Dongshaea marina: one gene and its partner. Each later gene encodes a partner of the first gene's protein in a complex. Links are inferred from orthologs where the notes say so. Each region holds a gene or a part of one and is shown on either strand. Other genes may lie near its edges. The genes, in order: rppH and dapF.

Region 1 (15,297 bases):
AAAATTGATGGGGCCCAACTTCTCCCCCGTGAGCGAGCGCTGAGATGAACCGTAAAGGATTAAGGCTTAATCGCATGGATGCGATGAAAGCACAGTATCAATAAAGGATGTATTGTCTGTGCGAGGCCTTAATTCTTAGGTGAAGCGAAGACTAAGCGAGATCGGGGCGCCCCGGGAGATGCAAGAGGGTGCGGGCGAGCGCACCTTCTTGCCTGCCGCCGGTCAGCACCGGCATCTGCAGCGAAGCTGCAAACCGCCACCCGCAGGAGAAAAATCTCAGTCTGATCTGCGGTCAGCTTATTTGTGCCCGCGGCACATAGTCGGGGCGCCGACAGCGCCCTACTTTTGTATCGCCAAAAGTAGGCAAAAACGCGCTGCGAGTCCATCCGCAGAGCTACGCGGCTCAGCATCCTGCCTCGAATACAATATTCACTTTTAAATCTGAGTCACTGCATGCGTTCGGAGAGAGGGTTTTAATCCCCCATGAGCGAGCGCTGAGATGAGCCGTAAAGGATTAAGACTGAATCGCATGGATGCGATGAAAGCACAGTATCAATACAGGATGTATTGTCTGTGCGAGGCCTTAATTCTTAGGTGAATCGAAGACTAAGCGAGATCGGGGCGCCCCGGGAGATGCAAGAGGGTGCGGGCGAGCGCACCTTCTTGCCTGCCGCCGGTCAGCACCGGCATCTGCAGCGCAGCTGCAAATCGCCATCCGCAGGATGAACAAACATAATAGGGAGATTGGGGGCCAGAGAGGCCCCCGAAAAATCAACTAGCGTAATTCAGCCGGAAGCTCAAACACTATCGACTCTTCCTGCCCCGGTAGCTCTGAGCTCTCTTTGCCACCAAAGGACTTCAGGGTCTCGATCACCTGCTGGATCAATACCTCAGGGGTTGAGGCACCAGCGGTCACCCCGACCTTGGCGACATCGGTAAACCACTCCCTGTTGAGTTGACTGGCATCATCCACCAGCCAGGCCGGTGTCCCGAGATTTTCGGAAAGCTCACGCAACCGGTTGGCATTGGAGGAGTTGGTCGACCCGACCACCAGCATCACATCTGCCTCTGCGGCCAGGGAGCGTACCGCGTCCTGACGATTCTGGGTGGCATAACAGATATCATTCTTGCGTGGCCCCTGGATATTGGGGAAGCGCTCCCGCAACGCCGTGATCACGCTCTGAGTCTCATCAACGCTCAGGGTGGTCTGAGTCACATAGCGCAGCTTATCCGGGTTGTTCACCTCAAGCTCTGCCACCCCCTGGCTATCTTCCACCAGGTACATGCCGCCTTCGGGGTTCTCATACTGACCCATTGTGCCGATCACCTCGATGTGACCTGCGTGGCCTATCAGAACCACCTCTTCGCCCTTGAGGCTGGCCCGGTGAACCTCCATATGCACCTTGCTCACCAGCGGGCAGGTAGCGTCAAACACCTTAAGCGGGCGGCTCTTGGCCTCCTCGCGCACCGATTTAGCAACACCGTGGGCAGAGAAGATGGCGATGCTGCCGTCGGGGATCTCGCTGAGCTCCTCAACAAACACAGCCCCCGCCTCACGCAGCTTGCTCACCACATAGCGATTGTGCACCACCTCGTGACGCACATAGATGGGAGCCCCAAATTTCTCCAGGGCACTCTCAACGATACTGATTGCCCGATCCACGCCGGCACAAAAGCCGCGGGGGTTTGCCAGTAAAATTTCCATCATCCGGGATTACTCACATCTAGGATCTCTACATCAAAATTCAGGGTCTGACCCGCCAGTGGATGGTTGAAGTCCACCGTCACCGAGTCGCCCTGGACCTCACGGATCATTCCGGCAACCTGCCCGCCATTTGGCTGCTCAAAGCCGACAATCACCCCGGGCTCCAGCTCGATCTCCGGAGAGAAGCGCGCAGCCTCCATGTGGTGGATCTGATCCGGGTTCGACATGCCAAAGGCATCCTCGGGGGCCAGGGTAAAGCTCTTGTTCGAGCCGATACTCAGCCCTTTGAGGCAAGCCTCAAAGCCTGCGGTCAGGCTGCCATCACCCATTTTGAGACGGGCGGGTTTATCCTGGGTCCGGCTGGTATCTGCGACCGAGCCATCTTCAAGCTTAATGGTGAAGTGAAAGGTCACTTCACTATGATCACTAATCAGGGTATCTGTCACTTCAAGACTCCTTCTTCTTATTGAAGATACTCTCCAACACCAGCATCACCGCCCCGACACAGATGCCACTATCGGCCAGATTAAAGGCCGGGTAGTGGCTACCGCCCAGGTGAAAATCGATAAAATCGATCACATGCCCGAGGTGGATACGATCAATAACATTGCCCAGAGCACCACCTATGATCAATGCAATGGCGATCCCCAACCAACGGGACTTTGCAGGCAGTCGCTTGAGCCAAACCGACAAGACAATCGCGATCACTATGGCGAAGCCGGTAAATAGCCAGCGCTGCCAACCGGACTCATCGGCAAGAAAGCTAAAGGCGGCACCTGGGTTAAACACATAAACCAGGTTCAAAAAGGGAGTCAGCTCAATCCCCTGAAAACCATAGGGAATGGAGATACTCACCCAGTACTTAGTGAGCTGATCCAGGATCAGCACAAGGGCCGCCAGCCATAGCCAGCGAAGCCCTGATTCACAGCGAAACAGTCGTCCCATCACTTTTAAGACTCCTCCTTCTTATTGAAGAAACTCTCCAGTACCAGCATCAGTGCGCCGACACAGACACCGCAATCAGCCAGGTTAAACCTTGGGAAATGGCCGTAATTGAGGTAAAGATCGATAAAATCGATCACATGACCCAGATATAAGCGATCAATCAGATTTCCAAGGGCACCACCTATGATCAGCGCAATGGCAATCCCTATCCAGTGCGACTTCGGCGGCAGGCGCTTAAGCCATGCCAGCAAGGCTCCGGCAATCCCGATCGCAAAGCCAGTAAACAGCCAGCGCTGCCAACCCGATGCATCCGCCAGAAAGCTAAAAGCCGCTCCGGAGTTAAATACATAGACCAGGCGCAAGAAAGGATTCAATTCAATGCCCTGACTCCCATAGGGGATGTTGCTACTGATCCACAGCTTTGTGAGCTGGTCCAGGATCAACACGAGGCCCGCCAGCCATAGCCAGCGAAGCCCCGATTCACAACGAAACAGCTTTAGCATCAGGCGTATTGGCGGGTCTCGCCATTACCCTCAACATTGCTGTAGCAGCGACCACACAGAGCGTCATGGCCCTCAATTGTGCCAACCTCAGGGGTACGGTGCCAGCAGCGATCGCACTTCTGATTCTCGGAAGCACGCACACTCACCTTTAGACCCTCTACCTCGGTCTCGCTGGCCTCCGCCGGAGCCTCAGCTTCCGGCTTCACCTCGGCCTTGGAGGTGATCAGCACAAAGCGCAGCTCATCTTCGAGCAGCCCCAGCGACTCAACCAGCTCGGGCTTGGCATACAGGGTAACTTCCGCTTCCAGTGCGCCACCGATCACCTTCTCGTTACGTGCCAGCTCCAGCTGACGGTTAACCGCATCACGCACCTCGAGGATCTGCTGCCAGTAGCCATCGTTGAGCTTCTCCTGACCATCTAAGCCAAACAGTCCCTGATACCACTCGCCGGTAAACACGAACGTGTCACGCTCACCCGGCAACTCCTGCCAGATCTCGTCTGCGGTGAAGCTCAGGATCGGTGCCATCCAGCGCACCAGGGCCTCAACGATGTGATAGAGAGCCGTCTGACAGGAGCGACGTGCCACACTGTCGGTCTTGGCGGTGTACTGACGGTCCTTGATGATATCCAGGTAGAAACTACCCATCTCCACCGAGCAGAACTGCATCAATTTTTGCAGAACCACGTGGAAGTTGTAGTTGTCGTAAGCTTCGATGATCTCACGCTGCAGGGTTTCGGCACGGCCGACCGCCCAGCGATCCAGAACCACCATATCCTCTTTGGCAACCATGTGCTGTTTCGGATCAAAGCCGTTGAGGTTCGCCAGCAAAAAGCGCGAGGTATTGCGGATCCGCCGGTAAGAGTCGGCGGCACGCTTTAGGATCTCATCGGAAACCGACATATCCCCGGTGTAATCGGTCGAAGCGACCCACAGGCGCAGGATGTCACCACCGAGCTTATTCATTACCTGCTGCGGGCTGATCACATTGCCCAGAGACTTGGACATCTTGTGGCCCTTGGCATCTGTGGTAAAGCCGTGAGTCAGTACCTCTTTGTAAGGGGCCTCATCTTTCATCGCGATAGAGAGCATCAAAGATGACATGAACCAGCCGCGATGCTGATCCGAGCCTTCCAGATAGAGGTTGGCAGTGTGGCCGCCAAACTCGGGGCGGGCATCAACCACTGAGGCGTGGGTAGCACCTGAGTCAAACCAAACATCCAGGGTATCCAACACCTTGCGATACTGGTCGGCCTCATCACCCAGCAGCTCCGCCGGGTCCAGATCCCACCAGGCCTGGATGCCGGATTTCTCAACCCGCTTGGCCACCTCTTCCATCAGCTCGACGGTGCGAGGGTGCAGCTCATCGCTCTCTTTATGGATGAACAGAGAGAGCGGAGTCCCCCAGGTACGCTGACGGGAGATACACCAGTCCGGACGATTCTCGATCATCGCCTGGATACGGTTCTCACCCCAGCTTGGGATCCACTTCACTTTCTTGATCTCTTCCAGGGCGCGCTGACGCAGACCCGCCTGATCCATGCTGATGAACCACTGAGGCGTAGCACGGAAGATGATTGGAGTCTTATGCCGCCAGCAGTGTGGGTAGGAGTGCTCCATATTTTCATGGTGCAGCAGGGTGCCATGCTCTTTGAGCACCTCAATCACATCTGTGTTGGCCTTAAATACATGTTTACCGGCAAATAGCTCGGTATCCGGCAGATAAACCCCGTTATCGCCAACCGGGTTGGCCACTTCCAGGCCATACTGCTGACCGACCGCGAAATCTTCCTGACCGTGGCCAGGGGCGGTGTGTACCACACCGGTACCGGACTCCAGAGTGACGTGATCGCCGAGGATCGCCGGAACATCGAACTGGTAGAAGGGGTGGTTGAAGCGAAGGTGCTCCAGCGCCGCGCCCTTACAGTATCCCAGGTTGTGGTACTTGGTGATCCCGGCTCTGTCCATCACATCTTTCACCAGCTCAGCAGCGACGATGTAACGCACCGGATTCTCATCCCGCTCCACCTGTACCAGGGCGTAATCCAGATTCTCATGCAGGGCCACCGCACGGTTGGCCGGCAGGGTCCAGGGGTGGTGGTCCAGATCACTACCGAAATGGCGCCCTTGCCCGGATGCCCCTCGGCACAATCGAAACGGCTGGCGACCTCGGCATCATCGACGGCACTGAACAGCACATCGATAGAGGGAGAGGTCTTGTCATAGTACTCAACCTCGGCCTCAGCCAGAGCTGAGCCACAATCGGTGCACCAGTGCACCGGCTTGGAGCCCTTGTGCAGGTGGCCGTTTTTGACCACCTTGGCCAGAGAGCGGATGATCTCGGCTTCGGTGGAGTAATCCATGGTCAGATAAGGCTTATCCCAGTCACCCAATACGCCCAGACGTACAAAGCCCTCTTTCTGTCCGGCGATCTGCTTGCTGGCGTAGTCACGGCACTTTTGACGAAACTCAGCCGCAGAGACTTTCTGGCCCGGCTTACCCACCTTCTGTTCAACTTTGAGCTCAATCGGCAGACCATGACAGTCCCAACCCGGAATATAGGGGGAGTCAAAACCGGACAGGCCTTTGGCCTTGTTAATAATGTCTTTGAGGATCTTATTGAGTGCATGGCCCAGGTGAATATCACCATTTGCATAGGGAGGGCCGTCATGCAAAATAAACGGCTTCTTCCCGGTTTTGGCCTCGCGAATTTGGCCATAGAGATCCTCTTGCTGCCAACGCTTGAGCATCTCAGGTTCACGCTTCGCCAGGTTTCCGCGCATCGGAAATCCTGTCTCGGGAAGATTCAGGGTATGTTTATAATCACTCATGGATCCAAAATTCCGTAATTGGGCTTATTTCTGGGAAATTGATTCAAAATACTGCCGGGCCGCCGCGGCGTCCCGGCTAATCTGCTGTTGCAACTGGGCGAATGAATCAAACTTCTTCTCATCGCGCAGCTTGTGTCGAAATACGACTTTTAACTGCTGACCATAAAGGTCGCCATCAAAATCAAAAAGATGGACCTCCAGCCTGGGCTGTAAGCCATCCAGGGTTGGACGAAATCCGATATTAGCCACCGCCGGATAACGGTTAGAGCACCATATCACATCCACCACATAAACACCCACCATGGGCAATACCAGCCGACTGGGCTTGATATTGGCAGTAGGAAAGCCGATGGTTCGTCCCAGCTCATCACCGTGACAGACCCGGCCACTAATCGCATAATCACGCCCCAACATCCTGCGGGCCTCATCAAAGGCGCCTTGCTGCAAGGCCTGGCGCACCGCTGTGCTACTGACCCGCAGTTGATCCACCAGGATGCTGTGGCTATCGATGACCTCAAACTGATGCCGCTTTCCGGCCTCACTGAGCATCTGAAAGTCACCGGCCCGATCGCGGCCAAAACAAAAATCATCGCCTACCAGCAGGCTCTTGACCCCGAGCCGTTCAATCAGAAGCTTCTCAATAAACTCCCCTGCATCCATTCCCGCAAACTCCGGGGTGAAACGGATACAGAGTAATCGCTCCACTCCCAGCTCCCTGAGTGCCTGGTACTTTTCACGCAGGCAAGACAAGCGGGCCGGCGCCTCCTGGCCTAAAAAAAGCTCCTGAGGCTGAGGCTCAAAAACCATCACGCAGCTGGGCAACTGGTAGTGCTCCCCCCTGGATTTCAGGCGTGCGATGATCGCCTGGTGCCCGAGGTGGATACCATCAAAGTTACCTATGGTCAGGACACAGCCATGGTGCTCCGCCCTGATATTTTCTACTCCACGAATAAGCTCCATCTACATCTTCGAGCCCTGCTAACGGTCAAACTGGCGAATTATATACCAGACGCCGCCTCGGATCAGCCCTCATCCATGGCTTTTAAAATGACGGGGCGGATCCCGCAGATAAGAGTCGCCAACAGATAGCTCACCACGCCGATGCCGATGAGCTTGGAAAGCTCCATCATGCTATGCCATGAGCTCCAGTGCACCCACTGCTCCAGCGGCGGTGAAAAGTACTCCAAGGCTCCCCCCATCACCGCCGCCGCGAACACCAAACGCAGCACAAACCAGGCGGTCGCCCTCCCCGGGCAGTAGACATCTTTACGGTAAAGGCCCCAGAACAACATTCCGGCATTGAGAATACCGGACAGGGCGGTGGCAAGCGCTAGTCCCACATAGCTCAAGGGGTACACCAGGATGGCGTTAAACACCATGTTGGCGATCATCGCGATGATCCCAAAACGCACCGGGGTTTTGGTATCCTGACGGGCGTAATAGCCAGGCGCCAGTACCTTAACCATCATGAAGCCCACCAAGCCGATGGAGTACACATGCAGACTACGGGCGGCCATATGCACCTCGTGGGCGCTAAACTCCCCATGCATGAACAACACCCGTAGCAAAGGCTCACTGAGCACCACCAGCCCGACGGTCGCCGGCAAGCCCAGGGTCAACACCATTCGAACTCCCCAGTCCATGGTCTGATCAAACTGCTTGGAGCTCTGATCCACATGACGCCTCGACAGCGCCGGCAGGATCACAGTGGCGATCGCGATGCCGAACAGTCCCAGGGGAAACTGCAACAGGCGATCTGAGTAATAAAGATAACTAATGGAGCCGGTGGCCAGAAACGAGGCCAGAAAGGTATCAAACAACAGATTAACCTGGCTGACCGAAACCCCGAACAGCGCCGGGATCATCAATTTTCGAATCCGTGCCACCCCGGGGTGATTCCAGCCCCACTTCGGCAATACCAGCAAACCCTGGCGCTTAAGAAACGGCAACTGAAACACAAACTGCAATACGCCACCGGAAACCATACCGATCGCCAGACCAAACTCGGGATTCTCCATGTGCGGCGCTAGCCACAGTGCCGCCGCGATGAGGGCAAGGTTGAGAAAAATTGGGGTCAGAGCCGGAACCGCAAACTTCCCCCGGGTATTGAGAATCGCCCCGGACATAGCGGTCAATGTGATGAACAAAAGATAAGGGAAGGTCACCCTCAGGATATCGCTGGCCAGCACAAACTTCTCGGCCTCAGGCCCGCCACGCAGGTAATCCAGGAACCAGCCGGTGCCAAAAATCATCGACACCACGGGAGATGCAATCATGCCGATGATGGTCACTACCCCTACCAGCATTCCCAGGGTCCCGGCCACCCGGGAAAACAGCTCTCTGACCTCGTCATCCCCATGCTTTCTCTGATATTCGGTCATCACAGGAACAAAGGCCTGGTTAAAGGCTCCCTCGGCAAACAGGCGCCGCAGGAAATTGGGGATCCGGTTGGCAAAAAAGAACACATCGGCTGCGGTACCGGCTCCCAACAGGTGGGCGATCACTATGTCTCTGACCAGCCCTAATACACGCGATGCCAGCGTCATCACTGAAACAACAAGACCCGATTTTATTAATTTTTTACTCAAGGGTATCTCCGGGGTGCTCTGACAGAAAAAATCTGTGTAAACGTGCAGCAAGCTGCTACAATCAGCCCGACAGTTTACCCACCTCTCTGGGCACTTGCTACAGGGACGGTGGTTATTTGCACAAATGGTTTGACAAAACCCGCGAAAAAAGGCATATTCCGGGCCTTTCGATAAACTCGCTAAGACAGTTTTAGGAGTAATACCTTGGCTAATATCAAATCTGCTAAGAAGCGCGCGATTCAAGCAGAGAAACGCCGTCAGCACAACGCAAGCCGCAGCTCAATGATGCGTACTTACGTAAAGAAAGTTATCGCAGCTATCGAAGCTGGTGATAAAGAAGCTGCTCAAAAGGCGTTCGCCGTAGCACAACCTGTGCTGGATCGCATGGCAACCAAAGGGTTGATCCACAAAAACAAGGCAGCTCGTCATAAGAGCCGTCTGAGTGCTAAAATCAAAGCACTGTAAGTGGGCAACCTGCCAATAAAAAAACCGGCTTAAGCCGGTTTTTTTATGCCTGCTCCCCGCTCAGCCGGGAATGCAGAAGCAGCGATACAGGGTCTCCAGTACCGCTCGCACCTCATCACTATGCACCCGATAATAAACTTTTTGTGCGATCTTGCGTGTCGCAACCAACTCATCTCGCCGCAGCAGTGCTAGGTGTTGTGACAGGGCCGACTGGCTCAGGTTGAGTTTTTCATTGAGCTCCGTCACCGACAACTCCGCATCGAGCAGCATACAGAGGATCATCAACCTCTGCTGATTGGCCATCGCTTTCAACAGCTCGGCCGCTCTGCCCGCATTCTCTTCCATCTCAGCCAGTTCCATCCCATCGAACTCCTTAGATCGCCACCGGTGCCTTGATATGTGGATGAGGATCGTAACCCTCAATCACAAAATCTTCGAACCTGTAGTCAAAAATCGACTCTGGCTTACGCAAAATTGTCAGCTGCGGAAGTGCTCTTGGATCCCTTGATAGCTGCAACTTGGTCTGCTCCAGGTGGTTGGAGTAAAGATGTACATCTCCGCCACTCCACACAAAGTCCCCCACCTCAAGATCACACTGCTGGGCGATCATATGGGTGAGCAGGGCGTAGCTGGCGATATTAAACGGCAGCCCCAAAAAGACATCACAGCTGCGCTGATACAGCTGACAAGAGAGCTTGCCATTGGCCACATAAAACTGGAACAGGGCATGACAGGGAGACAGGGCCATCTTGGGCAGGTCGCCCACATTCCAGGCCGAGATGATCATCCGCCTCGAATCGGGATCTTTTTTGATGAGCTCGATCACCTGAGAGATCTGATCGATCACCTCCCCATCCTGACTCACCCAGCTGCGCCACTGCTTACCGTACACAGGGCCCAGGTCGCCATTTTCATCGGCCCACTCATCCCAGATAGAGACGCCATTATCTTTGAGGTAACCGGTGTTGGTATCGCCATTAAGAAACCACAGCAACTCATAGATGATCGAACGCAGGTGACACTTCTTGGTAGTGACCAGCGGAAAGCCCTGCTGGAGATCAAAACGCATCTGGTGGCCAAACACAGAGAGGGTCCCGGTACCGGTCCGGTCCTCTTTGGCCTGCCCCTCATCTAAAATATGCTGCATCAAATCCAGGTACGCTTTCATGCTTTCTCCTCTGAAGAATTACCAAACCAGCCGGGTTTACGGTGGGCGATCAAGATAAAGGTCAGGCCAATCAGAATCATTGGCGCAGACAGGATCTGCCCCATGGTGAAGTAGTGGAAATAGAATCCCATCTGCGGATCGGGCTGACGGAAAAACTCTGCAATAAAGCGGAACAATCCATAGCAAACCAGGAACATGCCGGCCACCGAACCTCGTGGCGGGTTACGCTTCCAATAGAGATTGAGAATAATGAAGAGCAGGACTCCCTCCATGGTGAACTCATAGATCTCTGAGGGGTGGCGCGGCAGGGGGCCGGCCTGAGGATAGATGACACCCCAGGGCATATCGGTCACCCGTCCCCAAAGCTCACCATTAATAAAGTTACCGATGCGCCCGGCACCTAATCCGAAAGGCACCAGGGGCGCGACAAAATCGGCAACCGTCATGAAGTGGCGGGAGTTTTTGCGCCCAAACAGCCACATCGCCAGGATCACACCGATCAGGCCACCATGAAACGACATCCCTCCGGTCCAGATCTTGAAAAGATAGAGAGGGTTGGCAATAAAGTAATCCCACTGGTAGATCAGCACATAGCCGATCCTTCCTCCCAGGATCACCCCCAGAAACGAGTAGAACACCAGATCGCTGATCTGCTCGCTGGTCCAGAATCCATTCGAACGCTTCGCCCTGGCATTTGCCAGCAGCATCGCAAAGCCAATTCCAACCAGGTACATCAAGCCATACCAGCGCACATGCAGGGGTCCAAGGCTGAACGCGACAGGATCGATATGAGGATAAACCAGATGATGAATCACTGAATATTCCTGTAGTTAACGGGTGAAGCGGCATTGTCCGATCAATCCCGATGGAGCTCAAGCCCCAATCGAATTTCTGAAAGGCTAACGTAAGGAACGCCACAAAGCCTAGTGACTCTGCAGAGCTCAGAGTCCTCTGTGGATCCGGCTCATTTAGAGCACTTCGGGTTAAGCTGGGTCATCATTTAAGCTTGGACAAAAGAATTTCTGGCTTTGCTAAGCTGACCTTCTGCAGCATGGATGCTGCAGCAGAGCACCAAGGATGGCATTGCGAGTCAGGATGCAAAGCCAGAGATTCATCCCAGCATTGACTCCATTTATGGAGAAAATGCTCTAGTAAATTCAGGCCCCTGCCCTGAGAAAACCACCGAGTTTTTTAAACTCGAGGTAGTCGGTGAAACTTTTTCGCAGCAGCTCAGAGCTCTCTTCGGCCATTCCCTGCTTGAGCAGAGGCTGAAGCTCATCGAGGCGCACCCTGCGTAATATATATTTGATCCGGGAAAGGTTCATCCGGTTCATGCTCAACTGCCGATACCCCATGGCCACCAGCACCAGGGCACCGATTGGATCGCCAGCCAGCTCACCGCAAACCGACAGCGGCTTGCCATGCTCACGAGCGAGCACCGGCAGGGGCTCAAGGGCTCGCAGCAGCGCCGGGTGCAGCACATCATACAGAGGGGAAACCCGGGTATTATTTCGATCCACAGCTAACAGATACTGAGTCAGATCATTGGTCCCGATGGAGATAAAATCGACCTTGCCCGCCAGCTCATCGAACAGATAAAGCAGTGAGGGGACCTCAAGCATCACCCCCAGACGAGGTAGCGCAGTGATCTCTTCTCCTGCTCCCTCTTTCTCCTCTTTGAGCTCTTTCCAGGCTTGCTCCAGCAGACGGCGAGACTCGAAGATCTCATGCAGCGTGGTGACCATTGGCAACATGATAGAGAGGTTTCCCAATCCCTGATCGGCTCTGAGCATCGCTTTGAGTTGTTGTAAAAAGATCTCCGGATGATCGAGCATCAGGCGGATGCCACGCCATCCGAGGAAGGGATTTGGCTCAACCACGGGGAAATAGGGCAAGAGCTTATCTCCCCCCACATCCAGGATCCGCATGCAGACAGGCTTATCCCGAAAATGTTTCAAAATGGCCCGGTAGCTTGCCTGCTGCTCCAGCTCGGATGGGAAGCTATCCTGTAGCATGAATGGATACTCACTCCGATAGAGGCCGACCCCATCAAAGTGCAGTCCATCATGGATCTGTTCCTCTCCCAGCCCAATATTCAGCAAAAGTGAGATCTCGACTCCATCCTCCAGGGCCGCAGGCCCCTGTTCATGATGCATCACATCATCAATCAGGCTACTCTCCTGGGCCTGGTACTCCCGATAACGTTGCATGGTTGAGGAGTCAGGATTGACAAAGAGATCGCCACTGTAGCCATCAATGATCAGCGAGCTATGATTGAGTTCATCCAGCGGAAGGTTAAGCCCCATCACAGCAGGTACCCCCAGAGCCTTGGCCAAGATGGCGGCATGGGAGTGGTGAGAACCATGGGCTGACACTATGCCTCTAAGTTTATCCCGAGGCAGCTCAGCCAGGGTTGCAGCACTTATCTCTTCGGCGATCAGAATAAACTCATCCGGAAACTCCTGCTGATCGACCTCATTCTGGACCAGCCGGCTTAACAGGCGACGGGCAACATCACGAATATCTGAGGAGCGCTCCTGAAAATAGGGATCGCGCATCTGAGAGAACTGGGCCACCATCCGCTCACTCACCAGTTTGACCGCGGTCGCTGCCGTATGGCTGCGCTGGCCGATCTCATCGCGTATCCCCTGCAGGTAGAGGGGATCCTTGAGGAGGTGGCGGTAGATATCAAAAATGGCAAGGGTATCCCCGGACAGGGTCTCCTTCAGGCATAGGGAGACCCTGTCCAGCTCATCAAAGACCTGTTCAATGGCCAGATCCAGGCGTACCAGTTGCCGGGCCGGGTACTCGGCCTTATGGATACCCACCTGCTCCAACTCGACATGGGGGTTCCAGATCAAAGCCTTGGCGATCCCGATCCCGGGGGCACTGGCAAGGCCCTGAAAGTGCTGGCAGATCCCGAGATGCAAACCTGTTTGCAGCTTTCCTTTGGCCTCATCATGGGCGATCACCACCGCAATCTGCGCCGCCAGAGTGACCAGGAAGGACTCTTCACTCTCATCAAAGAAACGCTTTTGCTGTTGCTGAACAACCAACACCCCCAAAACCTGGCGCTGGTGAATGATAGGAACCCCAAGAAACCCATGGAGCTGGGTGTCACAGAGTCCGGGGAGATCGATAAAACGGGGGTGCTGATGAATATCCGCGAGATTGATCGGCTCTTCACGCAGAGCCACCTGCCATTGGACCCCTTCACCCAGAGGTAGGGAGAGCTCACCTATGGCATCGGCACAGGGGCCGCAGGCAGCCATCAGGGATAGCTGCTGTGACTGCACGATAAATATGGAGCAGCAATCTGCTCCCATCACGGCCCGTGTCTTATTAACCAGAATATCGAGCGCCGATTGAAGCTCAGCTGCGGCACTCACCTGTTCAACTATCTCTCGTAACTGTGTCAGCACCTAAGATCTCCTTTCTTATTTACGGTGCCGCTTACCCTCCCGCTGAGAGTTAAATGGCATCGCCAGGGGTGCAAACTCCTTCATGACACGTCGGTACACCTCTCTCTTAAAGGATACGACATGACGCACCGGATACCAGTAACTAACCCATCGCCAATCATCAAACTCAGGGTGCCCATGGCAGCCGAACTGGATGTTAGATTCGTTCGACTCATTCAGACAGAGCAGGAACCATTTCTGCTTCTGCCCAATGCACAAGGGCTTAGAGTCCCAGCGGATCAATCGCTTGGGGAGTCGATACTTAAGCCAGTTGCGAGTTGAGCCAAGGAGAGTCACATCTCCTTTTTTTAGCCCTATCTCCTCATGCAGCTCGCGGTACATCGCATCTTCTGCTGTCTCATTCTCATCGACACCGCCCTGGGGAAACTGCCAGGAGTTTTGCCCAAAGCGCCTGGCCCACAAGACCTGACCTTTGCGATTGCACACTACGATACCAACATTGGGACGATATCCATCACCATCCACCACGCAATCACCTGTTATAAAAACTGATTTCTGTTAGAGATTGTTTCACAATAGCCCGTTACCAGCAAATCAGCCTCATCCCGGATAGCTGTTTGTGAGGTCACTCGCTCTCTAAGCCTTAAATCCCAAGCCAAAAAATAGGTTAAAACAACAAAATAGACATTTAATAAGCTTAAAAATCCATTTTATTGATGAGTTAACACCTGTTTATGATGAATAGCTCTCATTTTTTAGATAAAAATGAGGTAGTGGATAACTTAGCTGATCCTGATGGGGACGCCCCCAGAGTCGGGAGATGAAAGGCATTACAAATAAGATAACCAAATGATTATTATTACTTTAATACAAAGAACAGGAACCTTGACACTCACAGAGTTATCCACTTATCCCTTGAAAACAAGCTGATCATCTTGAGAAACACCGGTTAACATCTACATTTTTGTGGAATGAAATAGATGCCTTATGATGATAATCAACTAAAAAGCATAAAAATATCTGTTGCTTTTTCCGTTATCCAGAGTTGATGTGGATAACATTGTGGATTAAATCAAGATCCGGGTGAATACTCACTCACCGAAGCATTGTCAAATGATCCATGTAACAATAAACCCTTTGAAATCATTCAATTAGAAAAGAAAGCTCCTTCTGCCTCATTTGTAGCTCCCATCGCACATTTTTTATCCGTAACATAGGCTGCACTAAGGATAGTGCTTTAATCCTGGCTTAAAAGGCCATAGAATATTTCGCCGCTTCACAAATAGCACCGCCATGAAACTTATCCCTCCCGGCTCAGAAGAGCAGCTATTACAACGAGCAGAACAACTGGCTGGCTTGTCGATGGCCGAGCTGGCAGAGATAGCCCAGATTCAAATCCCAAAGGATCTACGCCGGGATAAAGGCTGGATTGGCCAGATGCTTGAGCTGCACCTGGGTGCCGAAGCCGGCAGCAAGCCGGAGCAGGATTTCCCCGAACTAGGGATTGAGCTCAAGACCATCCCGGTTGATCAGCTGGGCAAGCCGACAGAGACCACCTTTGTCTGCGTCGCCCCCCTTTACGATATTCTGGGCCTGAGCTGGGAGAGCTCCAGTGTTCGTAATAAGCTCTCCAGGGTGCTGTGGATCCCGATAGAGTACAACCGACAGCTT
Region 2 (15,275 bases), 320 kb from region 1 along the record:
GATACAGCCCGCTGTTGCTGAAATTCTCGAGACTGATCAAATAAAATTCAGGTTAAGCTGTCAAGGAGAGTATCAATCCGCAAAGCTTATTATTGAATCTATTGAGATTGCTGGTAGATTGGTGAACTCCGACTCCCCAATAACATCATTTGAATGGATGCCAAGTCATAATAGAAAGTTTGGCTACGATGCTCTTTTTCTGCATTTTTTTGGAGTAGCAAACTTAGCCATTGAGCTTTCTAATAGTGATAATGACTCAGTCATTGAGTTATTCGAACCCATAAATATACATGGTCGAAGGATAACAGCTGAGAGAGCAGAGTCGATGCTGAAATATATATCTAATACAGCTGATAAATACATTTTGGAGACGTTAAGTCCAACATCTTTCGGCTCAAAGTTAACTAAAGATGGAATCGCGCCAGCAGATTTACTTGATCGGCTAGAAAAATCATTGTCTGAAGTTGACTTAGCTATAAGGAAAGTTATCAGTCGACCTATCACAAGTCTACGTTCAAATCCTAGAGTAATTTACAACCCAAAGGCAGAGTTAATAGATGATTTATCAACTGAATGGATTGGTGAGCATGCTGGGTTAGGTCAGGATGCAACATGTGAAAATGACGGCCTATTTAAGTTTGGTTTTCATTGGAAAGGTATGCCAGACGTACGAGTTAATTCTCCATATCAGAGCATGGATATTTATGAAAATCAACTAATAGCTTTCTACTTAAAAAAACTGGTAGCTGAAAGTAGGCGTATCTACAACCAATGTAAAACCCACCCCAAAAAAAGGATCTCTTATTCATCAGGTGCAATCCGGGATGGTTACGTCAGCTTTTATGATGTATCAAACAAAAGCATCAAATCTGCAACAGCCAAATATGCCCACAGAGCAAAAATATGCGTTGAAAATGCAGAGAAAATATTGAGAGCATTTAATAAACATGTCCCCACAACTAAATCACCTCATCGCTTAGTGGTTACTGAAAAAATTAAAAACAACCGTCACTACGCACTGCTAATTAAACATATTAAAGAATGGCTAAATGTCCGCCATATAAACTGGATTGAAAAACATGTTTTAAGCTCTGTGAATTCAACACCATTACTATTTGAATACTACACTGTATTGTTAACTGACAGCTGGTTAAAAAATAATGGCTCTAGTAATTCTAACGGATTATTTGATGGTAGCATTAGAGGTCGACGAGCAAAACTATTATATGAGCCAACATACCCATCGCCTAGATATAAAAGTATATCAGAGCATGGCATTTGGAGTTGTGATATAAATGTGATAAAAGGTCGACGCCCAGATATCGTAATTGATATTGACTACGATACCCCTGAAGAGAGAGAACTTGTAATATTAGATGCCAAATGCCGTAAGGAAAATATAGTACTTAGAGATGAACTCCCTACTTGCAGCATTAAATATGGCTATGGAATTCGGGATGCTAATGGCAAGAGTCCAGTTAAATCAGTTATAATGTTACATCCTCAACCTAAGTTTAAAAATGATGAGTTCCTTGATTTTTATTCTTCACCTCACGGGCTGTCTCTTGATCAGATCTCCAAGCCTGAAGTCATAGCCTCTCTGGCAACCATAAATCCTCGAAGATAATCCTGAAGTCGATTCCAACCTTCCCAGAGAGTATCCCAGCCTGCGATCCCGCTTCGTTTGGTATCATTGAACCCTCCCAGCTTTGCAATCTCCTGGTAAGCCCACTCCAAACTCGGTTCGAACGTTTGCTTCTTATTGCGCAGCAAGATCAAGAGCTTAATCTCTTCTCCGGTAAGCACTCGTGACGCACTTATCTGACTGACCTCCTTCGCCTCTTTAATCAGGCCCAGCTTCTTCAGGCTGAGTGGCAAGGTAAAACTCTCCCGCAACTGCATCAGCCGAACCGCTGAAAAGCCAAGTATCGACGCCATTCGCTCCAGATTGTCTACCGACCCCATTCTTAGCTCTTCTACACCTGCACCGGATTTCCAGGCTTTGTGGAAATCCTCCACTCGCCATCTGGCCGTGTAGCTCTGGATAACTTTCAGGGCCTCTTCCAGAGTTGAAACTGGCTCGCTGGTCAGCAGAAGCCAGCGGATCGGCTCTGCACCATTAGGCTGACCCAGCTCTTCAGCCAGTACTGCGTTGAGGGTGAGAGTTCTGCCCCCTGAGTGAGGGTCAATGAGCTGCTAAAGACTTGTAGCCTCGCCTTGCGAGTCGGCCGATTCTTCCGTTTCCCATGCTTATCTACCATCCCTTTTTGAGGGATATGAAGCTCATATCCGCCCAGGGAAGCTTGGGAGCGCAGATGTTCATCTAAAGGGAGTCCGGACTCTTCCACTTTGCGCATATGCTTTGCCCGCACGATAAATCTTTCTTGGTGCTCCTTCTTATCCTTGAGATAGTCAAAGATATCTGCTTCTCGATCACAAACGGTGATCACCCGGGACATCAGCGCTCCCATCCTGTGTCGGCAAAGGGCTGACGCATCGGGCCACTTACCACTCTCTTTCTCGTCTGCATCCTCAGGGTTATCCGGCCGCAACCACCACTCCTGATGAACCAACCCTATCGTTTGCTGCGTTCGGGCATTGAGTAGTAACTGGGAATGCACCCAGAATCCTCTTGATTTATCCTCCTTCTTTCCTAATTTCCCCAGCTTCGAAGCGGCTTGGTGCTTGTAACTTAATGAAGAGGTGTCCTCCAGAGCCAGGAGTTCGGGAATATCCTGGGCTATCTCAACTGTCCTTTCAAAACCAGCCTGACGTATTTTCATTGGTTCGACCTTTGGATTACGGATAAAGCGATAGCTGCCTTCAAGCAGGGCATCGTCACCCTCACAGGAAGCGGCCAAAGATTTCCCCACATGTCTACCACAATGGCTGGCGAGTGTGACTAACCGGGCTGTACGCCGCACGTCTCCAAGCTGTGCCGAACCAAAGATGTGCTGGGCCCAGCGTTGGGGATCATGGGGAGAAATCTGCATCGTATGAGTACCTTGAAACGGGATTATACGATGATCAGATCACTCTATGCTCAGAAAGTTCCCCTGCTCTTGAGATGTGTAGAAGAGACAGCCTCACGGGTTAATGGGTATAGCTCGCGCATATCCAGTTTTAGGAGCCCAGAGGATAAATATAAATAGTCAGGGCAATGAGTTTGGATTATCTAAACTACTTGAGGTTTTAGTCCTCGATCATTAACAAAGTAGATAGCCATAAATCCTAGCGTTCATCAGAAATGATAGATATAGACAGTACAAACAGGGATTCAACTCCACAAGTTTGTACTGTCTTATATAAAAAATCAATAAGGCCCGCAACACGATAAGATATGCTCCCCTTAAGAAAGCCCTAACCAAGGCTTAAGAGATTTCATTCCTTCGAGGCAGGACGCCGAGCCACGAAGCTCGATGTCGGGAACATCGTATGCGTAGTGAGATTTTGCTTACTTTTGACGATACAAAAGTAAGGTGCCGTCGGGCACCCCCGACAATATGGCGAAGCCATAACATCAGTCCGAAGGACAGATAAGCATTCACGCTGTCCACGCCCGGACAATTGTGCCGCAGGCACAAAGAAACTGACCGCAGGTCAAACCTTATCCCGCCCGCAGGGCATCAGCTCAGCGAGCTGAAACCCATGCCGGTAAGGCGATACCTACAGATACTGCTCCTTAAGCCGTACGTAGTTCTCCGACGAATACTTAAAGTGCTCCCGCTCGGCATCGGTCAGCGGCCGCGCCTGCTTGAGCGGATTGCCATAGTAGAGGTAGCCGCTCTCAAGCCGTTTACCCGGTGGCACCAGGCTGCCGGCACCAATCAGCACCTCATCTTCCACCACCACGCCATCGAGCACCACGGCGCCCATGCCGACCAGCACCCGGTTACCTATGGTGCAACCGTGTAGCACCACCTTATGCCCTATGGTGACATCTTCACCCAGGATCAGCGGATAACCGGGATCCCCTTCCCCCTGGGAGTGGGTCACATGCAGCACAGAGCCATCCTGGACATTGCTGCGATCGCCAATTTTCACCCAGTTGACGTCGCCACGGATCACCGCGGTGGGCCAGATGCTGACATCATCGCCCAGGGTCACCTCGCCGATCACCACCGCACTCTCATCAACCATCACCCGCTCCCCGAGCTTTGGGGTGTGTTGCATGTAGGGACGCAGATTATTCATGATAGCTCTCCAAGCTCAACCGGCTCACCGGCCTGCTCGCTGCAGCACTGGGCCATCAGCTCGCTCAGCTCGCGGTTGTTGCGATTATCTATCCAGCGGCCCTCTTTGTAATCAAAGTGGAAGCCACCCGACTTAGCCGCCAGCCAGATCTGGTGCAGGGGCTCCTGACGATTGATGATCATCTGTGAGCCATTTTCAAACTCCAGGGTCATCACCTTGCCACTGGTCTCATAATCGATATCCACACCACACTCATCGATCCGCTCCTCGATCAACTGATACAGATGATCGGCCAGCGCATGAAATTCACTATCATTCATCGCGTTTTATCCTGTTGCAATTCTCTCGATCAATGCGATTATAAGCGTTCGATTGTTTTTGGATAGTGAAACCTCTATGCGCATCAAACTGATGGTGACAGCCCTCTTTGCCGTTTTTGCTCTGGCCGGTTGTGGTCTTAAAGGCCCCCTTTATATGCCACCTCCCGCGAAAAAGAGTGAGGCAACCCAGCCCCAGACTCAAACCCAGGCGCCACCTCAGCAGGACACCCCCCAACAGAAGGAGTAATCATCTTGCAGCCATTTGCATATAACGAGAACGGACAGCTCAGCATCGAAGAGCTGGAGATCGCCCCACTTGCCCGGCAACATGGGACTCCCCTTTACCTCTATTCTCGCCAGGCGATTGAGCAAAATTGGCTGCAATTTGATGGCGCCGCCCGGTTTAACCACCGATGTTGCTACGCGGTGAAAGCCAACCCCAACCTCGCGATTCTGAACTTGCTGGCGAAGTTGGGGGCCGGATTCGATATTGTGTCGGGTGGTGAGCTGGCCCGGGTGCTGGAAGCCGGCGGCAGCGCGGACAAGGTGATCTTCTCCGGCACCGGCAAGAGCCGCGAGGAGATCGACTACGCCCTGGATGCCGGGATCGGCTGCTTCAATGTCGAATCGACCCAGGAGCTCACACGGATCGCCGAGCGTGCGGCACACAAACAACAAACCGCTCCGGTCACCCTGAGACTCAATCCGGATATAGATGCCGAGACCCACCCCTATATCACCACGGGCAAGAAGCATAACAAGTTCGGGATCCCCAACAATGAACTCGAATCCCTGATCCAGCTCTGCCTGGAGCACCCCCACCTGGAACTTCGTGGGCTGTCCTGCCACATCGGCTCTCAGCTCACCTCGGTGTCCCCCTTCATCCATGCCTTCGAAACCCTGCTTCAGCTCTATGATGAGCTGGCATCGGAGGGCATCGAACTGCCCTGGCTCAACCTCGGAGGAGGGCTGGGGGTTCGCTACCATAAGGAAACCCCGCCGGCACCCGCTGAGTATATGCAGGCGATCGCCGAGCGCCTCGGTGAACGCAGGGTCAAGATCATCTTTGAACCCGGACGCAGCATAGTGGCCAATGCAGGCCTTCTCATCGCCCGGGTGGAATATATCAAGAACAACGGACTGCAAAACTTTGCCATCACCAATGCAGCGATGAACGATCTGCTGCGCCCCGCCCTCTACCAGGCGTATCAGCCGATCATTCCGCTGAGTCGGGATAATGACTCACCGCTGGCCACCTATGATGTGGTGGGGCCTATCTGCGAGAGTGGTGATTTTCTCGGCAAGGACCGCGAGCTCAGCATCACCCAGGATGATCTTCTGGCAATTTGTGGCAGCGGAGCCTATGGCTTTTCGATGTCCTCCAATTACAATAGTCGATGCCGGGCCGCTGAAGTCATGGTTGATGGCCAGCAGTCTCATCTGATCCGCGCACGAGAACAACAAAGCGATCTATGGCGCGGAGAATCTATGTTGCCCTGACAAAGGAGTATCAATGCTGGTTCATTTCTCCAAAATGCATGGACTGGGGAATGACTTCATGATGGTTGACTGTGTCACCCAGAAGGCATTTTTTAACAAGGATCTGATCCGCCGGCTGGCGGATCGTCATCTTGGAGTTGGATTTGATCAGCTGATCCTCATCGAGCCCCCCTATGACCCGGATCTCGACTTCCACTACCGGATCTTTAACTCCGACGGCAGCGAAGTCGAGCAGTGTGGCAACGGAGCCCGCTGTGTTGCACGTTTTGTGCAGATGAAGGGCCTGACCAATAAGCAGCAGATCACCGCCAGCTGTCGCGGTGGCCAGGTCAAGCTCAAGCTTGAAAAAAACAACCTGGTGGCGGTCAACATGGGGGTGCCCGACTTCGAGCCCTCCAAGATCCCGTTTCGGGCGCGCCAGAGCGAGAAGAACTACCTGCTACGCGCCGATGGTCATACCGTGATGTGTGGTGTGGTCTCCATGGGTAACCCCCACTGTGTCATCGAAACCGATACAATCGCCGAGGCCCAGGTGGAAACGCTGGGCCCGCTGATGGAGCGCCACGAGCGCTTCCCGGATCGGGTCAATGTGGGCTTTATGCAGATCCACACTCGGGATGCGATCTCGCTGCGGGTTTTTGAACGGGGTGTCGGTGAGACCCGCGCCTGTGGCAGCGGCGCCTGTGCTGCGGTCGCCGTGGGTATCTATCAGCAAAAGCTCGCCAGCCAGGTGGAGGTCACTCTCCCGGGTGGTAAGCTGACCATCAACTGGAAGGGTGGCGACTCTCCCCTGTATATGACAGGGCCCGCCGAGCATGTTTACGATGGGCAGATACAGCTATGAGTGAAGAGGCTATCGTTCACTACCTGAGTGAAAATCCGGACTTTTTTTTGCGCCACCCCCAGCTGCTGGGCTCGCTCAAACTGGATCATCCCGAGCGGGGCGTGATCTCGTTGACCGAGCTGCAGCTTGGCAAGCTCAGGGAGCGGATTGCCGAGCAACAGGAGGAGATCACCGGCCTGCTCACCGCCGCCAGCTACAACGAACAGCTATTTAGGATCTATGCCGATCTCTATGTGGAGCTACATGACTGTAAGACCCTGGCCGATCTCCAGGAGCTGATCGAGCAGAGCTTTCTCAAGCAGCGCCATATCAGCGCCTTTCGCCTGCTGCTCAACCCGGCGGTTCATCCCCAGGAGTTTGACAGCAACCATCACATCGACCTTCGAGCCTTCAAGAAACTGCAGATGCACCGGCTTGGCGGCGAGGGCTGCTACTTTGGCCGGATCAGTCAGGCCGAGAAGCAGCAACTGTTCGGTGATTATGCCCTGGTCAACTCGGTGGCCCTGGTGGCGATTGGCGAACATGCACAGCTGGGCATACTGGCCTTTAGCAGTGCCGACGCCAGCCACTACACCCCGGGGATGGATCCCATGCTGCTGGAGTTGTTGTGCCGGATGATCGCCGTCATCCTGCCGGAGATGATAAGCCACTGTGAGCAAGATTAATCCACTCCCCGAGAGCCTCGGGGATCAGCTAGGGGCCTTTATCGAGTTTCTTCGGGTTGAGCGCCAGCTCAGCCCCCACACCCTGAGCAACTACCGGCGTCACCTGCTGCAGTTTGCCAGCGAATTTGATGAGATGGGACTGACACACTGGCAGGAGCTGACCAGCGCCGATGTGCGCCAAGCCACCAGCGAGTTACATCGCCGGGGCGCCGGTCAGCGCACCCTGGCGGCACGCCTTTCCGCTCTGCGCAGCTTTTTAGACTACCTGCTGCAGCAGGGGGTTCTGGAGTCAAACCCGGCCAAGTCGATTTCTGCACCCCGCCAGAAAAAGGTGCTACCCAAGAATATGGATGTGGATGAGGTGGCCCAGCTGCTGGATCTTGATGACGATGATCCGATGGCGATTCGCGATCGCGCCATGATGGAGCTCATCTACTCCTCGGGACTGCGCCTGTCGGAGCTGGTGGGGCTAAACCTTGGCGATATCAACCTGCGCAGCTGTGAGCTCAGGGTGCTGGGCAAGGGCAACAAACAGCGCCAGCTGCCGATGGGAAAAGTGGCCAAACAATGGCTACAACACTGGCTCAAGGTGCGCGGCCAGTTTGCCCCTCCCGGAGAAGAGGCTCTGTTTGTCAGCAAGCACAAGCGGCGGATCTCCGCACGCAGCGTGCAGCACAGATTGCAGCACTGGGGAATGCAGCAGGGGGTCTCAAGCCATATCCATCCTCACAAGTTGCGCCACTCCTTTGCGACCCATATTCTCGAGTCCAGCGGCGATCTGAGAGCTGTGCAGGAGCTGTTGGGGCATGCGGATCTCTCGACCACCCAGATCTATACTCATCTGGATTTTCAGCACCTGGCCCGCATCTATGATGATGCACACCCAAGAGCCAAGCGGAATAAGAAATGATGCGCTTCATTCGAAACATTGGCGAGATAGCTGCAATAAGCTTCGACCTCGACGACACCCTGTATGATAACCGGCCGGTGATCGCCCGGGCGGAGCAGTGGATGGTTAGCAACCTGCAGGCACGCCACTGCCAGGTGGCTGAGCTTGGGCTATCTCACTGGCGCACTCTCAAATCCGAGCTGCTGAAACTAATCCCGGCCCTGGCCGACGATCCCAGTGCCTGTCGCCATCGCCTGGTCGAGTGGGGACTGACCCGCCATGGCGTCCCGGCAGCCGATGCCCGCCAAAGCGCCGATCTGATCCTCAGTGGCTTCTTAGAAGAGCGCGCCAGGATCCAGGTCTCCCCCGCCACCCTCTCGCTTCTCAAGGCTCTTGGGGAACGCTGGCCACTGGCTGCCCTGACCAATGGCAACCTGCCGCTGGAGAAAACCGTGCTGCAGGGCTGTTTCAGCCATGTGGTTCAGGCGGGCAGAGGCCTTCGGATGAAGCCCGAGCCCGATCTCTTTGAGCAGCTTGCGGATGAGCTCAAATTGGAACCCTCACAGATCCTGCATATCGGCGATCATCCGCTCACCGATGTCGAGGGGGCTCGAAGGGCTGGCTACCTCAGTGGCTGGCTGAATTTAGCGGGTCGCCCCAGCCCACAGCTCACCACCCTGCCCGATCTTGAGATCAGTGATTTAGAGGATCTCCGAGTGCTGTTATAATGGCGAGCCCATCGCCATTTCGGAACAGTACATGAGTGAATCAATCCTGACTCAGGGTCTAAACCCCCCGCAGAAACAAGCTGTCACAGCCACAGAGCAAAACCAACTGGTGCTGGCTGGTGCCGGGAGTGGCAAGACCCGGGTCCTGGTTCACCGCATCGCCTGGCTGCTGGAGACCGGCCAGAGTTCCTCCTTCTCCATCATGGCCGTAACCTTTACCAATAAGGCCGCCAAAGAGATCCGCGGCCGGGTTGATCAGCTGCTCGGAGGCCATCACCTGGGGATGTGGCTCGGGACTTTCCATGGCATCGCTCACCGATTGCTGAGGGCTCACTACCAGGAAGCCGGACTGCCGGAGGCGTTTCAGATCCTCGATTCAGACGATCAGTACCGGATCCTGCGTCGCCTGCTCAAAGCGATGAACCTGGATGAAAAGAAGTGGCCCCCCAAGCAGATCCAACACTACATCAACCGTAAGAAGGATGAGGGCCTCAGACCGGCGCACATCCAGCCCTATGGTAACCCGGTGGAACAGACCTGGCTCAAAGTGTATCAGGCATATCAGGAGCAGTGCGACCGCGCCGGACTGGTGGACTTTGCCGAGCTGCTGCTACGGGCCCACGAGCTGTGGCTCAATCACCCCGAGTTGCTGCAGCACTACCGCGAACGCTTCAGCCACATACTGATCGATGAGTTCCAGGACACCAACCGCATCCAGTATGCCTGGCTGCGGATGCTGGCCGGAGATGAGCTTTCCGTGATGATTGTCGGCGATGACGATCAGTCGATCTATGGCTGGCGTGGCGCCGAGGTGGAGAATATTCAGCGCTTCATTGATGATTTTCACGATGTGAAGACCATCCGCCTGGAGCAGAATTACCGCTCCACCAACACCATACTCAAGGCCGCCAATGCGCTGATCGCCAACAACAAGGAGCGCCTGGGTAAGGAGCTGTGGAGCGAGGCGGAGCAGGGGGAGGCGATCTCAGTCTATACCGCATTTAACGAGACCGATGAGGCACGCTTTGTGGTTGATCAGATCAAGAGCGCTCACCTCAAGGGGCGCCCGTTGAGCGACTGCGCCATGCTGTATCGCAACAACGCCCAGTCACGGGTACTGGAGGAAGCGCTGCTGCAAGCCTCCCTGCCCTATCGCATCTATGGTGGCCTGCGCTTTTTTGAGCGCCAGGAGATCAAGGATGCCCTGGCCTATCTGCGCCTCATCCAAAACCGCAACGACGATGCCGCCTTTGAACGAGTGGTCAACACCCCGACCCGGGGCATCGGCGATAAGAGCCTGTCGCTGGTGCGTGATTGCGCCCGGGATGAAGGGTGCTCGCTGTGGCAGGCAGCCCTGACTCTGCTGGATCGCCAGTCCCTCAAGGGAAGAGCGGCATCCTGTATCGGCGGCTTCATCCAGCTGGTGAGCGACCTGGAGCAGCAAAATAGCGAACTGCCGCTGCATGAGCAGGTGGACCAGGTGATCTGGCAGTCGGGCCTCAAGGCGATGTACCTGGCCGAGAAGGGTGAGAAGGCCAAGGCCCGGGTCGAAAACCTTGAGGAGCTGGTGACCGCCTGTCGCGAGTATCTCTCTCAATACGAAACCGATAGCGAGATGAGCCCGCTGGCAGCCTTTCTTAGCCACGCCGCCCTGGAGGCGGGTGAGCAACAGGCCGATGAGTTTGAGGATGCGGTACAGCTGATGACTTTGCACTCGGCCAAGGGGCTGGAGTTCCCGCTGGTGTTTATCACCGGGGTCGAGGAGGGGATGTTCCCCAGCCAGAGCTCTGCCGAAGATTTTGCTCGCCTCGAAGAGGAGCGCCGCCTGTGCTACGTGGGAATGACCCGTGCCATGGAGAAACTCTACCTGTGTCATGCCGAGAACCGGCGGATCTATGGCCGGGAACAGTATGCCCGCCCCAGCCGCTTTCTCAAGGAGCTGCCGAGCGAGTTTGCCGAGCCGGTACGCCTCAAGACACAGGTGCGCCGCCCAAGCTCCTCGGGCTATGCCCCATCCGGCTTTAGCAAACAGGCCTATAGCCCCAAGATGGCGATGGATAGCCCAGACAGTGGCTTTAACCTGGGCCAGCAGGTGATGCATCCCAAGTTCGGTGAGGGCACCATACTCAACTTCGAGGGCAGCGGTGGTAAGACCCGGGTTCAGGTGCGATTTGAGCGTGAAGGCACCAAGTGGCTGGTGCTGCAATATGCGCGGCTGGAGGCGGTTTAACCGCCTCCACTGTGCCAGCTCGGGGCCGGATTGCAGCTGATATAACCGGTCCTTAGCCTCCAAACAGCGCCAGATTCAGAGGACTACTCTCCCCCAGCCAATAGGCATGCTCGGTGTGATCTTTGAGATCATCGCCGGTGACCCCATGCACCAGAATACTCAGCCCCTGGCGATGGGCCTCCAGCCAGGAGATGAGGCCCGCAAACTGCCCGGAATCAAAGGCAAGCTGACAGCTCCAATGAGGATGAGGCCCAACCCGCTTTTTATGCAGTCGTCCCATCTCGGCGCCGAACCTGATTTTAGCCTCCTCACACAGGGAGGTCGCCTGGGCCAGGGTCGCTTTATTATAGTAAACATGCGCATGATAGAGTTGATGTGCATTGACCGGAAATTTTTCCTGATTCATTTTGATTCCTCTTTGGGTTGAGGTTTTTCAGCGGCAGGAAGCCTCGGCGGCTCAGAGCGCTGTTGCAAAGGAGCGGTTCCCGTGAACAGGGATGCCGAACGTTGCACTATCCCTTGCTCACAGCGCCCCTGATACTCCAGCCAATGGGCGGTATTGCCAATCAGCACCACACTGCCGGAGATGATAAAACTGCCCGCCGGGATCACTACGCCAAAGGCCAGCAGACACAGGGCGGCCTCTTCACCGCTCCCCTGACAGATATACAGGGTCTCGGCCTGGTTATAACTCAGCTCCCAGCGGGGCATCGCCATCTCACAGCTGCGGTACTCTTTGGGTGGCGCGGCGGTTCTGGGCAGGAACACACATCCTGCCAACACACATACCATGAGTACCCACAGCAGTCGCATACAGCTCATGAAAAACCCGGATAGGCTCCCTCATCCCGGCTGCGTTCACTGGCCAAACCACAGCCAGACACAAACAGCTACCTTTCTTGATTATGACTCAAGGGCGGTAAACTGCAGACGTTCCAATAAACTCAGATTGGCTTCAAGACCGGTTTGATTTATACACAGCCGGGTTGAGATCTGCCGGACACTTTCGGGGTCAAAGTCTCGGGTCGCAAACCCCAGGGCATGATCGGTAAAGGCATGGCCAGCATCATCCTTTGCCCCCTGATCGTCAGAGGTTGCGATCGTATCGACTGAGATCCTGTAGATGGCTGCAGTCTCGGCGATAGCCCTTTGTTTATTCACTGCCCTTGGCAGTATGTCAATGGTGCGATTGGCCCCGTTAATCACCATCAGCTGTGAGCATAGGGGTATCTTGCTCATCGCCTGGCGATAGGACTCGACCTGACGATCCACTGTATCTCGCCGATGAAAAGGGGGCTTGAGCCAGATCGAGAGGCTGGTTTTCTTGATCTCTAAAAAATCAAACTGATCATCCCTGTTGTCCTCGATCATCTCAAGTAACAGAGGCAGGCTCTTTTCAAATAGGCCCATGAATCCATAATCATGGAGCCTCTTCGAGCCAACCTCCCGACCATACCCGGCATACTCGGGGAAGATCACCAGCTTTTGCTGCTGCTCCTCACTCAGGTGTTGCTGAAGCTGACGGATAACCTGGGTGATATCCGGTCCATCCTCAAGGGTCGACAGCTCCGGGCGACCACTCACCAGTCCCACACCTACACCATGCTCAGCCACCAGAGCGGCGATCTTCTCAATGGCGCTCTCTGGAACCCGCCCTCGCTCATCGGTCAGGTTGTGATCGATATCAAACAGGAAAAATTTAACCGGCCGGCTCAGGGCCTCGTCTAGACGCTGCTGATGATCCCGTGCCATCCCCTTTTCCTTGCAAACAGAGCTTGTAAGCCATACCAGATCCCAATTGAGCCATTAATCCAAAACAAACGAATTCTTGACCAGAGATCGCCAAAACTTTTCCCGGAACTCCCTTCAGGGTTTGTAATCGAGATCGATGCCACCGGTGATATATTTTTCGAGCTCCTTGATGGTAAATGTCTGCTCAGAGATGATCTGCTTGATCACATCTCCGATACTGACCACACCAACCAGGTGCTTATTCTCAACCACCGGCATGTGACGCACACACTTGTCAGTCATCAACGCCATACACTCCTGGAGGCTGGTCCTGGGCTCGACGTAACAGACCTCGGTACGCATCAGCTCAGAGACAGGCGTCTCCTTGGAGAGCCGCCCATGCAGGATCCCTTTGCGGGCATAGTCTCTCTCGGAAAAGATCCCAACCATCTCTCCCCCATCGATGACGATCACCGAGCCAATATTTTTATCGGCCATCATCTTCAGGGACTCAAATACCGTCATATCCGGGGAACAGTCTGAACCTGATTTCCTTTCGATTCTAAAACTCTGCTGATGTACATGGGGCGCTCTCCTGTCTGCCAGATAAACTGATACCACTAGACCCCAGGCCGCCGGATGTTGTCAAGTTGTTAATCTTCTTAAAGAGCGCAATGAGAGCTCACCGGCAATTTGTTTATTTTTCACCCTGAGTGAGGTCTTTGTCCGGGCCGGTACCACTGGAGGGCATTGAGATGGAAGATCGCCGCGGCGGCCTCCTCCCCCAGTGTCTCAACCACCAGATAAAAATCCTCGTCGCTGTAAGATCTGGGGGCACGGGTACAAGGAAGATCGGTGCCAAACATCAGGGCATTCGGATTGACTTCATGGAGCATCCGAAGGGCATTTTTGATATCGAGATCGCCCCGGCTAAAGCCGGTCGCCTTGACCCGAACCCCGCGTTCCGCCAAACGCAGCAGGCAGTTAAAACCATCCCTGCTCAAGCCCAGATGATCCACACTCACCCTGGGGAGGGTGATCAGAGTTTGATAGAGAGACTCCAGCTCCCTTGAGTCAACATAAAGCTCAACATGCCAACCCACCAGCTCAAATATCCGCCTGGCAAAGCTCCTGAGATGAACGATTTCTTCCGATCCACCACGCCTTAAATTAAAGCGAACCGCCCTGATCCCAGCCTGATGAAGCAAGAAAATCTCATCGTCCGTCACCGTGACCGGAAGTTGAGTGACCCCCACAAAGTCATCCCCCAAATGATCCAGGGCGTCCAGCAGATAGGTTTGATCGAACCCCTGAAAGGAACCCGACACCACCGCGCCTCCACAAAGGCTATAGCCAGATGTTTGCCTAAGGTAATCCGCGCAGCGATAAGGCTCAGGCAGGTAGCCCTGGTTGGCAATCAGGGGAAAACTGGGGTCTATGATATGAAAGTGGCTATCAAAGAGTGGGTATCTATCTTTCAAGGTAAGCTCCCATCACAAGAAAGTGGCCCAGCTATCATCCACCAATCGCGTCAATCGTTCGACCACATTTTCTGCAGGGAATTGCTGCATCCCAATGCCGTCCGCGGAGCAGCACACCGGGAAAATTATTGGAATGATGGCACCGGGCTTAAGCTCCTTTATCAGACAACTCCCTCCTGTACCGGATGATTTTTAGTCAATAAGGTTGACAACCACTATCAGTAACAAATATTGTTACTGATAGTGGTTGATGAGTTGTATGCTCCCGATCTTAATTGGATGATGAATGAATAGGTGATCTATGACAAAGTTAGTTGCCGGTATTTTAGTCACAGTCACAGGCATTACCTTAGGCATATTAGGATACGCAAGCCCAAGTAGTGGGACGGATCGCACACAAATGCCCTCTCATCACTTACCCGACTACGATCAGCCTACATTTGCTCAATACGTCCGGGAAACTCGAGCCTGGCTCTTAAACAACCGAGCTTTCATCAGCCAGGATATCAATAAAGAGCTTAACGCCAACTCCCCAAGAGAATATAAGCCAGTACACCCGAATGGAGGTGCGGTACTGCTGGTTCATGGCCTGGGGGATTCACCCTATTCATTTATCGATATTGCTCAGCATCTGGCACAGCAGGGTACCTGGTCCGAACCCTATTGCTACCGGGCCATGGCAGCAAGCCTGCA

The links.
Region 2: the proteins of rppH (region 1) and dapF are in contact, whole or in part, in a solved structure (PDB 5YGU), measured with the Escherichia coli proteins. The link is inferred for Dongshaea marina from one-to-one orthologs.

The regions. Positions count from the first base shown.
Region 1 is NZ_CP028897.1:4,451,657-4,466,953, forward strand. The notes cover bases 12,399-15,228. They hold rppH (RNA pyrophosphohydrolase), read right to left. Parts: upstream 14,155-15,228; coding sequence 13,642-14,154; downstream 12,399-13,641. Other genes in these bases: ptsP (phosphoenolpyruvate--protein phosphotransferase), read right to left, coding at 12,399-13,626; mutH (DNA mismatch repair endonuclease MutH), read left to right, coding at 14,920-15,228. Outside these bases: ispH (4-hydroxy-3-methylbut-2-enyl diphosphate reductase), read right to left, coding at 776-1,705; fkpB (FKBP-type peptidyl-prolyl cis-trans isomerase), read right to left, coding at 1,705-2,151; lspA (signal peptidase II), read right to left, coding at 2,153-2,650; lspA (signal peptidase II), read right to left, coding at 2,656-3,153; ribF (bifunctional riboflavin kinase/FAD synthetase), read right to left, coding at 6,008-6,943; murein biosynthesis integral membrane protein MurJ, read right to left, coding at 7,006-8,571; rpsT (30S ribosomal protein S20), read left to right, coding at 8,776-9,036; DB847_RS20825 (ArsR/SmtB family transcription factor), read right to left, coding at 9,097-9,396; thyA (thymidylate synthase), read right to left, coding at 9,410-10,204; lgt (prolipoprotein diacylglyceryl transferase), read right to left, coding at 10,201-11,019; more of ptsP, read right to left, coding at 11,362-12,398; more of mutH, read left to right, coding at 15,229-15,297. UniProt on the Escherichia coli protein: Master regulator of 5'-end-dependent mRNA decay.
Region 2 is NZ_CP028897.1:4,780,029-4,795,303, forward strand. Bases 5,135-7,942 are described here. They hold dapF (diaminopimelate epimerase), read left to right. Parts: upstream 5,135-6,027; coding sequence 6,028-6,858; downstream 6,859-7,942. Other genes in these bases: lysA (diaminopimelate decarboxylase), read left to right, coding at 5,135-6,014; DB847_RS22410 (DUF484 family protein), read left to right, coding at 6,855-7,523; xerC (tyrosine recombinase XerC), read left to right, coding at 7,510-7,942. Outside these bases: DB847_RS22375 (DUF2357 domain-containing protein), read left to right, coding at 1-1,627; DB847_RS22385 (gamma carbonic anhydrase family protein), read right to left, coding at 3,667-4,194; iron donor protein CyaY, read right to left, coding at 4,191-4,514; LPS translocon maturation chaperone LptM, read left to right, coding at 4,591-4,761; more of lysA, read left to right, coding at 4,767-5,134; more of xerC, read left to right, coding at 7,943-8,433; DB847_RS22420 (HAD-IA family hydrolase), read left to right, coding at 8,430-9,140; uvrD (DNA helicase II), read left to right, coding at 9,172-11,370; DB847_RS22430 (DOPA 4,5-dioxygenase family protein), read right to left, coding at 11,423-11,776; DB847_RS22435 (hypothetical protein), read right to left, coding at 11,773-12,183; DB847_RS22440 (HAD family hydrolase), read right to left, coding at 12,274-13,122; DB847_RS22445 (CBS domain-containing protein), read right to left, coding at 13,237-13,626; DB847_RS22450 (amidohydrolase family protein), read right to left, coding at 13,806-14,582; DB847_RS25240 (hypothetical protein), read left to right, coding at 14,983-15,275; DB847_RS22455 (alpha/beta hydrolase), read left to right, coding at 15,246-15,275. UniProt on the Escherichia coli protein: Involved in the succinylase branch of the L-lysine biosynthesis and in the biosynthesis of the pentapeptide incorporated in the peptidoglycan moiety. Catalyzes the stereoinversion of LL-2,6-diaminopimelate (L,L-DAP) to meso-diaminopimelate (meso-DAP).